DNA from 4 places in the Cellulosimicrobium sp. AB352 genome. Region 1 is predicted to be linked to each of the others. Evidence: riboswitches for the same ligand, from Rfam matches in the RefSeq annotation. Region 1 holds a riboswitch; each other region holds the start of a gene.
What was found. Region 1 has a riboswitch for thiamine pyrophosphate ahead of thiD (bifunctional hydroxymethylpyrimidine kinase/phosphomethylpyrimidine kinase). Riboswitches for the same ligand answer to the same signal wherever they lie in the genome.
Positions count from the first base shown of each region.

Region 1 (2,189 bases):
GGGCTCCCACGACATGGACGGAGCGAGCGCGTACAACGCGAGCAAGACGGCGCTCCTGCGCCTCGGGGCGAACCTCCACCGCTCGGGCCACGCGCTCGGCCTGCGGACCTTCGAGGTGTCGCCGGGCGTCGTGCAGACCGACATGACGGCGTCCATGGTCATGCACGAGGGCCGCACGGAGTGGACGCCCGTCGAGCGCACGGTCGAGATGGTCGTCGCGATCGCCCGCGGCGAGCTCGACGCGTTCTCGGGGTCGTTCGTGCGCGTGACGCACGACTCGCCCGGGTCGCTCCGCGCGGCCGCCCAGGAGGCCGCCCGCGCGGGCGTCGCGTTGCCCGGTCCTGACGGCCGTCGGCTGCGCGTCACGCGCTGGGGCTCCGACGACCCGATGCCGGGAGAGCTCCCCGCCCGCTGAGCGCACGCACCCCGCACGGCCGACGCCGCCCGACCCCCCCGGTCGGGCGGCGTCCGTGCGTCCGGGCACCGGGTCACAGCGGGACGCACGTGTCCCGGTCGACCCACACGTGCCACAGGCCCCGCTCGGGGTGCTCGTACTCGAACGCCACGAGCCCGCCTGCGTCGTGCGTGACGACGCCCGTGAGCACGACCCGCCGGCCGTCGCGGTCGAACGTCGTGCAGAGGGCGGGCACCTGGACCGGGACGGGCGCGTCCGGCAGGAAGGGGCGGGTCGCGGGGGCGACGTGCTGCGTCATACCCGGAAAGACGCGCGCACGCGCGTCGTCTCACGCGTCGGGGCGGGTGAAAAGCGCACGGGTCGCCGCGTAGCATGGCCCGCGACACGGGGTGCCCCGCACCGGGGCTGAGATGAGACCCGTCGAACCTGATCTGGCTCGTACCAGCGAAGGGATGTCCGCGCGATGACGCTCGCCCTGCCTCGGCACACCTCCGACCCGGTCCCCGCCCCCGCGGACCGTGATCACCGACCCGACCCGGGCCGTGGGCCCGACCCGGCACCGTCCCGCCCCCGCGTGCTCTCCGTCGCGGGGACCGACCCGACCGGCGGCGCCGGGATCCAGGCCGACCTCAAGGCGTTCTGCGCGCACGGCGCCTACGGCATGGCCGTCACCACGGCGCTCGTCGCGCAGAACACCCACGGCGTGCGGTCGGTGCACGTCCCCGGGCCGGCGTTCCTGCGCGCGCAGCTCGACGCCGTGTCCGACGACGTCGACGTCGATGCCGTGAAGATCGGCATGGTCGCGGACGAGGCGAACGCCCGCGCCGTCGGGGAGTGGCTCGACGACCTCGCCGCGGCGCGCGCCGCCACGGGTGCTCCGCGGCCCTGGGTCGTCCTGGACCCGGTGATGGTCGCGACGTCCGGCCACCGCCTGCTCGACGCGGGTGCCGAGCAGGCCGTGCGCGACCTCGCGGCGCGCGCCGACGTCGTCACGCCGAACCTGCCCGAGCTCGCCGTCCTCGGCGGGCAGGAGCCCGCGACGACGTGGGACGACGCCCTGCACCAGGCGACGTCGTACGCGACCGCGAGCGACGCCGTCGTGCTGCTCAAGGGCGGTCATCTCACCGGACGCACGTCGCCCGACGCGCTCGTCGTCCCCGCGCCCGGGCCGACGACGGGCCGCGCGCCGGGGGCGGTCACCGTCACGACGTTCGACGCCGAGCGCGTCGACACGCCCCACACCCACGGCACGGGGTGCTCGCTCTCGGCGGCGCTCGCGGCGCTGCGGCCGCAGCGCGCGAGCTGGGAGGAGGCCGCGCGCGAGGCGAAGGAGTGGCTCACGGGCGCGCTGCGTGCCGGCGCCGCGCTGCGGGTGGGGACGGGCCGGGGGCCCGTGGACCACCTGCACCGCTCGGCGCCCGTGCGGCGGGGCTGAGCCCGGGCCGCGGGACGCACTCAGGCCGTGGGGCCGCTCGCTCCGTGGTCGGCTCCGCGGTCGGTGTCGAGGTCGGCCAGCGCGTCGCGGAGCACGGCGAGCGTCGCGCGCGCGACGGCGAGGCGCTGCGCGGGCGGGGCGTCCGCGGGCCGCGTCGTCACCTTGGCGCCGACGAGCGGGACCGGCCCGGCCGCGGCGAGGAACTCGCGCACCTCGGCCGGGCCGAGCATCGACTCGTCCGGGCCGGGGAGCGCGGGGTCCGGGCCGTGGGGCGGCACGTGCGCGTCCGCCCACGGCGCGCCCCACCGGCCGGGCCGGCCGGCGGCGCCCGAGAGCATC
Region 1 covers NZ_JBMVFX010000036.1:17,315-19,503, reverse strand. Annotated here, with positions in the region: gene ACPCUX_RS18410 (SDR family oxidoreductase) at 1-415, shown strand, start outside; gene ACPCUX_RS18405 (hypothetical protein) at 489-713, opposite strand; TPP riboswitch at 791-885, shown strand; gene thiD (bifunctional hydroxymethylpyrimidine kinase/phosphomethylpyrimidine kinase) at 990-1,850, shown strand; gene ACPCUX_RS18395 (DUF4862 family protein) at 1,871-2,189, opposite strand, start outside.

Region 2 (2,189 bases), on a different contig from region 1:
AGCAGGACGTCGCCGGCGCGCGCCGTCGGACGTCGGAGCGTCTCGGCGACGGGGAGGTCCCGCACGGGCTCGCCCACCGGGGCGACCTGCCGTGGCGCGGAGAGGGCACCGCGCTCTCGCGCGGAGGACAGCACGCGGACGGGCGCGAGCGGCCGGAGCTCCTCGCCCGTGCGGGCGACGAGGTCGACGAGCCGCAGGCCGAGGGCGCCGCACACGGCGGCGAGGACCTCGGACGACGCCTCCTTGCGCCCGCGCTCCACCTCGGACAGGTAGGCGGTGGAGACGCGCGCGGCGGCCGCGACGTCGACGAGCGTGCGCCCTTGAGCGAGCCGCGCCCGCCGCAGGATCCCCCCGATGACGTGGCGCAGGAGGGGCTCCGCCCGTCCGCCCGCCCGGGAGCGGGGGCTCGGCGTCACCCCGTCCGGCACCACGTCCGGCAGCGTGCCCGGCACCGCGCTCGTCGCGTCCATGCGTTCACGCTACCCGCGGCCCACCCGGGTGCCGAGGCGCCCGGGTGGGTATCTGCTGCTGGCGTAAGGCCGGGCGCACGACGCGACGCCGGCCGCGCGCCCGGCCGGACGGGTCACCAGCGCTCGAGCGACCAGGCCATCTGCCAGAAGCGGATCTCGTGGCGGCAGCTCAGCTCGAACGCGCGCTCCATGCGCGCGCGCTCCGCCTCGCCCGCGTCCGCAGCGAGCGCGTCGAGGCGTGCGCGCAGGTCCGTGAGGACGTCCTCGGTGCGCTCGGCCGCGTAGAACTGCCACCAGCCCGCGAGCGGGTGGTCGTCGCCGAGGGCGCCGGGCGTCGTCTCGCGCTCGCCGAGCCAGAAGCGCCGCGCGGACCAGATGTAGGTCCACGGGCACGGCAGCAGCGCGGCGAGCAGCACGCCGAGCGAGTCGCGGCCGGCCGCCGTCATGTGGTCGACGTAGGCCTGCGCGCTCGGCGCGAGGCGGTGCGTCTGCGCCTCCTCGTACGTCACGCCGAGGAAGTCGCACATCGCGTGGTGCGCGTGCGACTCGTCGTCGAGGAGGAAGCCGGCCTTGTCGTGGAAGTAGGCCGCCCAGGACCGGTCGGGCGCGAGGGCCATGCCGAGGCCGTAACAGCGCAGGTAGGCCGTGAGGTACTGGTGGTCCTGGCCCACGTAGTGGCGGACCGCGGCGGGCTCGACGGAGCCGTCGCGCAGCCCGGCCAGGAAGGGGTGGTCGTAGAACGTCTCGAAGAGGTCCGCGTACCGGCGGGCGAGGTCGGCGGTGAAGCCGGTCTCCTCCTGCCGGACGAGCGCGGTCGGGTCGTCCGCGAGGACAGGGTTCAGGGTGATGGCAGCAGGCGTCGTCATGCCCACGTTCCTCCGCTCGTGCTAGCGAGATCAGGTTCGACGGGTCCGGGCGGCCGTACCGCTCGTCTCAGTCCCTCGGCCCGGGCCGTGGCCCGGGCAGGACGCCCCGCGTGGTTCGCGCCGACCCTAGCAAGGACGGCGCCGGTGCGGGAGCCCTCGCCACGGTGTGGGAATATAGTTGTAGCGACAACAAGTTGGAGCAGACATGACCACGAGCACGCCGGGCACGCCGACCGACCGCCTCCTGTCCCCGTCCACGAGCATGGACGCCGTCACGCTGCGCGTGGGCGACCTCGAGCTCATGACCTCGTACTACACGGGCGCGTTCGCCCTCGCCCCGCTCGAGGAGCGGTCGCGCGGCGCGGAGGTGCATCGTGTGCTGGGCCGCGGCCGCACACCCATGCTGCGCCTCGTGCACACGCCCGGGCTGCCGCCCGTCGACCCGCGCCAGGCCGGCCTGTTCCACACGGCCTTCCTGTTCGACGACGGCCCGAGCCTCGCCGCGACCGTCTACCGCGCCGCGCAGGACCGCCGCGGCACCTTCGTCGGGTCGAGCGACCACCTCGTCAGCGAGGCGTTCTACTTCACCGACCCCGAGGGCAACGGCGTCGAGCTCTACACCGACCGCCCCCGCGAGACGTGGGTGCGCGAGCACGGTCAGATCCTCATGACGACGACGTTCCTCGACCCGAACGCCTACCTGCGCACGCACCTCGACCAGGAGACGTTCGACGCCGGCCCCTCGCTCGCGGGCCGCGTCGGTCACGTGCACCTGCAGGTGGGCGACGTCGCGACCGCCCACGCCTTCTACGTCGACGCCGTCGGCTTCGAGGCGACGCTCACCGGGTACAGC
Region 2 covers NZ_JBMVFX010000032.1:36,610-38,798, reverse strand. Annotated here, with positions in the region: gene ACPCUX_RS17860 (helix-turn-helix domain-containing protein) at 1-470, opposite strand, end outside; gene ACPCUX_RS17855 (TenA family protein) at 584-1,336, opposite strand; TPP riboswitch at 1,327-1,455, opposite strand; gene ACPCUX_RS17850 (VOC family protein) at 1,542-2,189, shown strand, end outside.
Region 2: linked by a shared signal. The riboswitch ahead of ACPCUX_RS17855 (TenA family protein) and the one ahead of thiD (bifunctional hydroxymethylpyrimidine kinase/phosphomethylpyrimidine kinase) in region 1 are both predicted to bind thiamine pyrophosphate.

Region 3 (2,189 bases), on a different contig from region 1:
TCCCGCGTCTCAGGCGCCGGTGCGCACCTCGGCGCGCGCCGCGACGCGCTCGCGCAGGGCGCGGGCGGCCGCCTCCGGGTTGCTCGCCGCCGTGATCGCGCGCACCACCACGATCCGGGTCGCGCCCGCGTCGAGGACCGCGTCGAGCCGGTCCGCGTCGATCCCGCCGATCGCGAACCAGGGCGTCGCGGGCCGGGTCGCCGCGACGTCGCGCAGCAGGTCCAGGCCGACGGCGGCCCGCCCCGGCTTCGTCGGGGTCGCCCACAGCGGACCCACGCAGAAGTAGTCCACCGCCGGGTCGGCCTCTGCCGCGGCCGCCTGCGCGGCCGAGTGCGTGGACCGGCCGAGCGCGGGCCCCGCGCCGAGCAGCGCCCGCACGGCCGGGACCGGCAGGTCGCCCTGGCCCATGTGCACGACCGGCGCGCCCGTGACCGACGCCACGTCCGCCCGGTCGTTCACGGCCCACAGCGCGCCGTGCTCCGTCGCTACGCGCGCGACGAGCTCCTGGAGCTCGAGCTCGCGCGCGACGTCGAGCGTCTTGTCGCGGAGCTGCACGACGTCCACCCCGCCCGCGAGCGCCGCCCGCAGGAAGTCCTCGAGGTCGCCGCGCTCCTCGCGCGCGTCCGTGCAGAGGTAGAGCCGCGCGTCGGCGAGCCGGGCGCGTGCGGCGTCCGCCGACGGGGCGGGAGTGGCCGGGGTGGTGGAGGTCTCGGAGCTCACCCGCGGGAGCCTAGCCTCGGCGGCTCCTCGGCAGGAGGTACTGTGGCCGACAGCACGGGAGCCCCGCACGGGGCTGAGAGGGCGTCGCCGCCGACCGTCGAACCTGATCTGGGTCATGCCAGCGAAGGGAGCGCACATGAGCCTGTCCGTCCACCCGTCCGCGGGTGGCTCCGTCGTGCCCGACGGCGCGCGCGACGTCGTCGTCGTGGGGGGCGGGATCGTGGGTCTCGCCGTCGCGTGGCGCGCCGCGCGCGCGGGCATGACCGTCACGGTGCTCGACCCGGCGCCGGGCGCGGGCGCGACCCACGCCGCCGCGGGGATGCTCGCACCGGTGACCGAGGCCGACTTCGGGGAGGAGGCCGCCCTGCGGCTCCACCTCGCGGCCGCCGCGGCGTGGCCGGCGTTCGCCGCGGACCTGCGCGCTGCGACGGGGGCGGACGTCGGGCTGCGGACCGCCGGGACGCTCACCCTCGCCTACGACGCGGACGACCTCGCGCTGCTCCGCCGCGTCCTCGCCCTGCACGCCGCGCACGGTCTCGCGTCGCACGAGCTCACCGTCGCGGACGCGCGCCGCCGCGAGCCGTACCTGGGCCCGCGCGTCGCCGGGGCGGCGTGGGCCCCCGCGGACCACGCCGTCGACCCGCGCGCGACGCACGCCGCGCTGCTCGCGGCGCTCGGCGGACGCGACGCCGCGGGTGCGGGCTCGGCCGCCGGGACCCGAGTCGTCCGCGCGTCCGCGACCCGGCTCGCGCTCGATGCCGGGCGCGTGGTCGGCGTGCACGACGACGCAAGCCGGCTCCACCGCGCGGGTGCGGTCGTCGTCGCGGCGGGCTGGCAGTCGGGCGCCCTGCTCGCGGACGTGCCGGGCGTCGTCGTGCCCACGCGGCCGGTGAAGGGCCAGACGCTGCGGCTCGACGCCGGCCCGGACCTCGCGCTGGAGCACGTCGTGCGCGGGCTCGTGCAGGGGCGGCCGGTGTACGTCGTGCCGCGCGACCCCGAGCCGGCGGGGCCGCGCGCCGGGCACCGGGAGGTCGTCGTCGGGGCCACCACCGACGAGAACCCGGACGACCGCCGCGCCAGCGCCGGCGGGGTCTTCGCGCTCCTGCGGGACGCGCGCGCCCTCCTGCCGGGGATCGACGAGGCCGCGCTGGTCGAGGTGACGCCGCGGGGGCGCCCCTCGACCCCGGACAACCTCCCGCTCGTCGGGCCGACGGACGTCCCGGGGCTGCACCTCGCGACGGGCCACGGCCGCAACGGCATCCTGCTCGCCCCGCTCACGGCCGACGCCGTCGTCGCCGGGCTCGGCGGGCTCTCCGGCCTGGGCGGGACCGAGGCCGGCGACGACGTCGCGACCGCCCTCGCCACCGCCCGCACCGACCGCTTCGCCCGCACCGCCACCACACCGAGGTGAGACCCGTGACCGCACCCGCACCCACCGCGCTCGTCAACGGCGAGCCCTACCCGCTCGA
Region 3 covers NZ_JBMVFX010000002.1:156,929-159,117, forward strand. Annotated here, with positions in the region: gene thiE (thiamine phosphate synthase) at 10-720, opposite strand; TPP riboswitch at 765-867, shown strand; gene thiO (glycine oxidase ThiO) at 857-2,131, shown strand; gene thiS (sulfur carrier protein ThiS) at 2,137-2,189, shown strand, end outside.
Region 3: linked by a shared signal. The riboswitch ahead of thiO (glycine oxidase ThiO) and the one ahead of thiD (bifunctional hydroxymethylpyrimidine kinase/phosphomethylpyrimidine kinase) in region 1 are both predicted to bind thiamine pyrophosphate.

Region 4 (2,189 bases), on a different contig from region 1:
CGCACGCAGCAGCGTGGACTTCCCGCAGCCCGAGGGGCCGAGCACGAGCAGCCCGGTGCCCGCGGGGACGGTGAGCGTGAGGTCGTCGAGCACGCGCGTGCCGTCGTGGCCCACGGTGACGGTCAGACCGGCGGCGGCGACGGCGTCGGGCACGTCGCCGGGCACGTCGCCGGGCACGGCGTCCGGCGTGACGTCCGGTGCGGCGGTCGGTGCCTCAGCCACGGCGGTCGGCCCCGATCGCGAAGGCGTCGAGCGCGCCGGTGCGGGCGAGGGCGTCGCCGAGGAGGCGCGCCGCGATCCCGCACAGCACGACGCACGAGACGACCTGTACGCCGAGCCGGAGCATCGCGTAGTCCTGCCCGAGCCAGCCGAACCGGACCGCGTTGAACGCGTACGTGACGAGCGCCGCGCTGACGCCCGACGCGACGAAGACCCACCAGCCGTAGCGGCGGTACCGGGTGAGGGCGAAGGGGACCTCGGCCCCAACGCCCTGGACGAGCCCCACGAGGACGAGCAGCGGGCCGGCGGGCGACGCGAGGAAGACCACCTCGACGAGCGCCGCGAGCGTCTCGGTGAGGATGCCGACGCCCGGCTTGCGCACGATGTACGTCGCGAGGGGGCCGACGACGATCCACGCGCCCGCGAGCACGTTGGCGGCGAGGTCCGCGAGCGGTCCCATGGCGAGCTGGAGCGGGGCCCAGAGCTGCACGAACGCCCAGTAGACGAACCCGAACACGACCCCCAGCACGGCGACGAGGACCGTCTCGTGGAGGGTGAGGCCGCGGCGACGGGCACGGCTCGGGGGAGCGGCGACGGCCTCGTGGAGACCAGGGGCGGGCCGCGCGCCGTCGGGCACGCCGTCGGGCGTGGCGCCGGGCGTGGGGGTGGGCGGGGTCGCCCGGGGCGGCGTGGTGCGGGGCTCGGTCATGCGGTTCCCTCCGTCGGGCCCCCGGGGCGAGGGGTGCACGACGGCGCGCCACCGCGCCCCGCGCGGACGGCACGCGCGGGGCGCGGGCACGAGCGCGCAGGGGACGGTGACGTCCGCCCTGCTCCCTTCGCTGGTACGAACCAGATCAGGTTCCACGGGTCTGCAGGGGGGACGGGTGTCCGGCCTGCACTCTCAGCGCTCATGCGCTCCCCGGGGGCGTTCGGCCCGACCCTAGGGCCTGGACGCCCGCCGGACAATCCCGGCGTCTCACCCACCGGGACGCCCGGCCGCCGTGAGAAGGTGACGGCGACGAGGAGCCCGCGCGGACCGGGGACGGGCTCCGACCACGAGGGACGAGGCAGCGCGCATGACCCGAGACAACGATTCCGCCGCGGTCGCAGAGCTGGACCGCCTCGACGAGGCCGTGCGGAGCGCGCCCGCGGGCGACACGTCGGCGCAGATCGCGCTGTGGCGGCAGACGGTGCGCCTCGGCACGTGGTTCTTCATCGCGCGGGGGTCCGAGGACCAGCCCCGTCCGTACGCCGTCGCTGCGGACCAGGGGCCCATGATCTGCCTCTACAGCAGCGCCGCGCGCGCGGACGAGGCGGCCCGGGCGCTCGGTCTGGCGGACGACGAGACAGGCTCCGTGCCGCTGCTCGGGGTACCTGTGCCGGCGGCGATCGACTACGTCGCGTCCTTCGGCGCGGCCGGGGTCGTCGGTGTCGCGCTGGACCACCCGCGCATCGGCCACCACATCCCCCTCGGGAACCTGGCGCTGCTCAAGGCGTGGTCCGCCGACGGCTGACCCGCTCTTGACAGCGCGTTCGAACGTTTGTTCGAATGGCGCGATGCGGTGGGACGGACAGGTGCTCGGCGCGGACGACGGCGCGCTCCCCGGGCTGGAGCGGGTCGGCCTCGTCCGCAGCGTGCGCACGCCCGAGTTCGCGGGCATCACGTTCCACGAGGTCACGGCCAAGAGCGCGCTGTCCAAGGTGCCGGCGATGTCGCGCATGCCGTTCCGGTGGACCGTCAACCCGTACCGCGGGTGCAGCCACGCGTGCTCCTACTGCCTCGCGCCCGCCACCCCGGTGCTGCTGGCCGACGGCGCGCAACGGCCGATCGGCGAGCTGCGTGTCGGCGACGAGATCGTCGGCACCGTCCCGCACGGCGCGTACCGGCGCTACGTGCGTACCCGCGTGCTCGACCGCTGGACCACCCGCAAGCGCGCCTACCGCGTGACCCTCGCCGACGGCACGCGCCT
Region 4 covers NZ_JBMVFX010000011.1:8,195-10,383, forward strand. Annotated here, with positions in the region: gene ACPCUX_RS09625 (ABC transporter ATP-binding protein) at 1-222, opposite strand, end outside; gene ACPCUX_RS09630 (ECF transporter S component) at 215-928, opposite strand; TPP riboswitch at 1,032-1,151, opposite strand; gene ACPCUX_RS09635 (hypothetical protein) at 1,296-1,733, shown strand; gene ACPCUX_RS09640 (Rv2578c family radical SAM protein) at 1,777-2,189, shown strand, end outside.
Region 4: linked by a shared signal. The riboswitch ahead of ACPCUX_RS09630 (ECF transporter S component) and the one ahead of thiD (bifunctional hydroxymethylpyrimidine kinase/phosphomethylpyrimidine kinase) in region 1 are both predicted to bind thiamine pyrophosphate.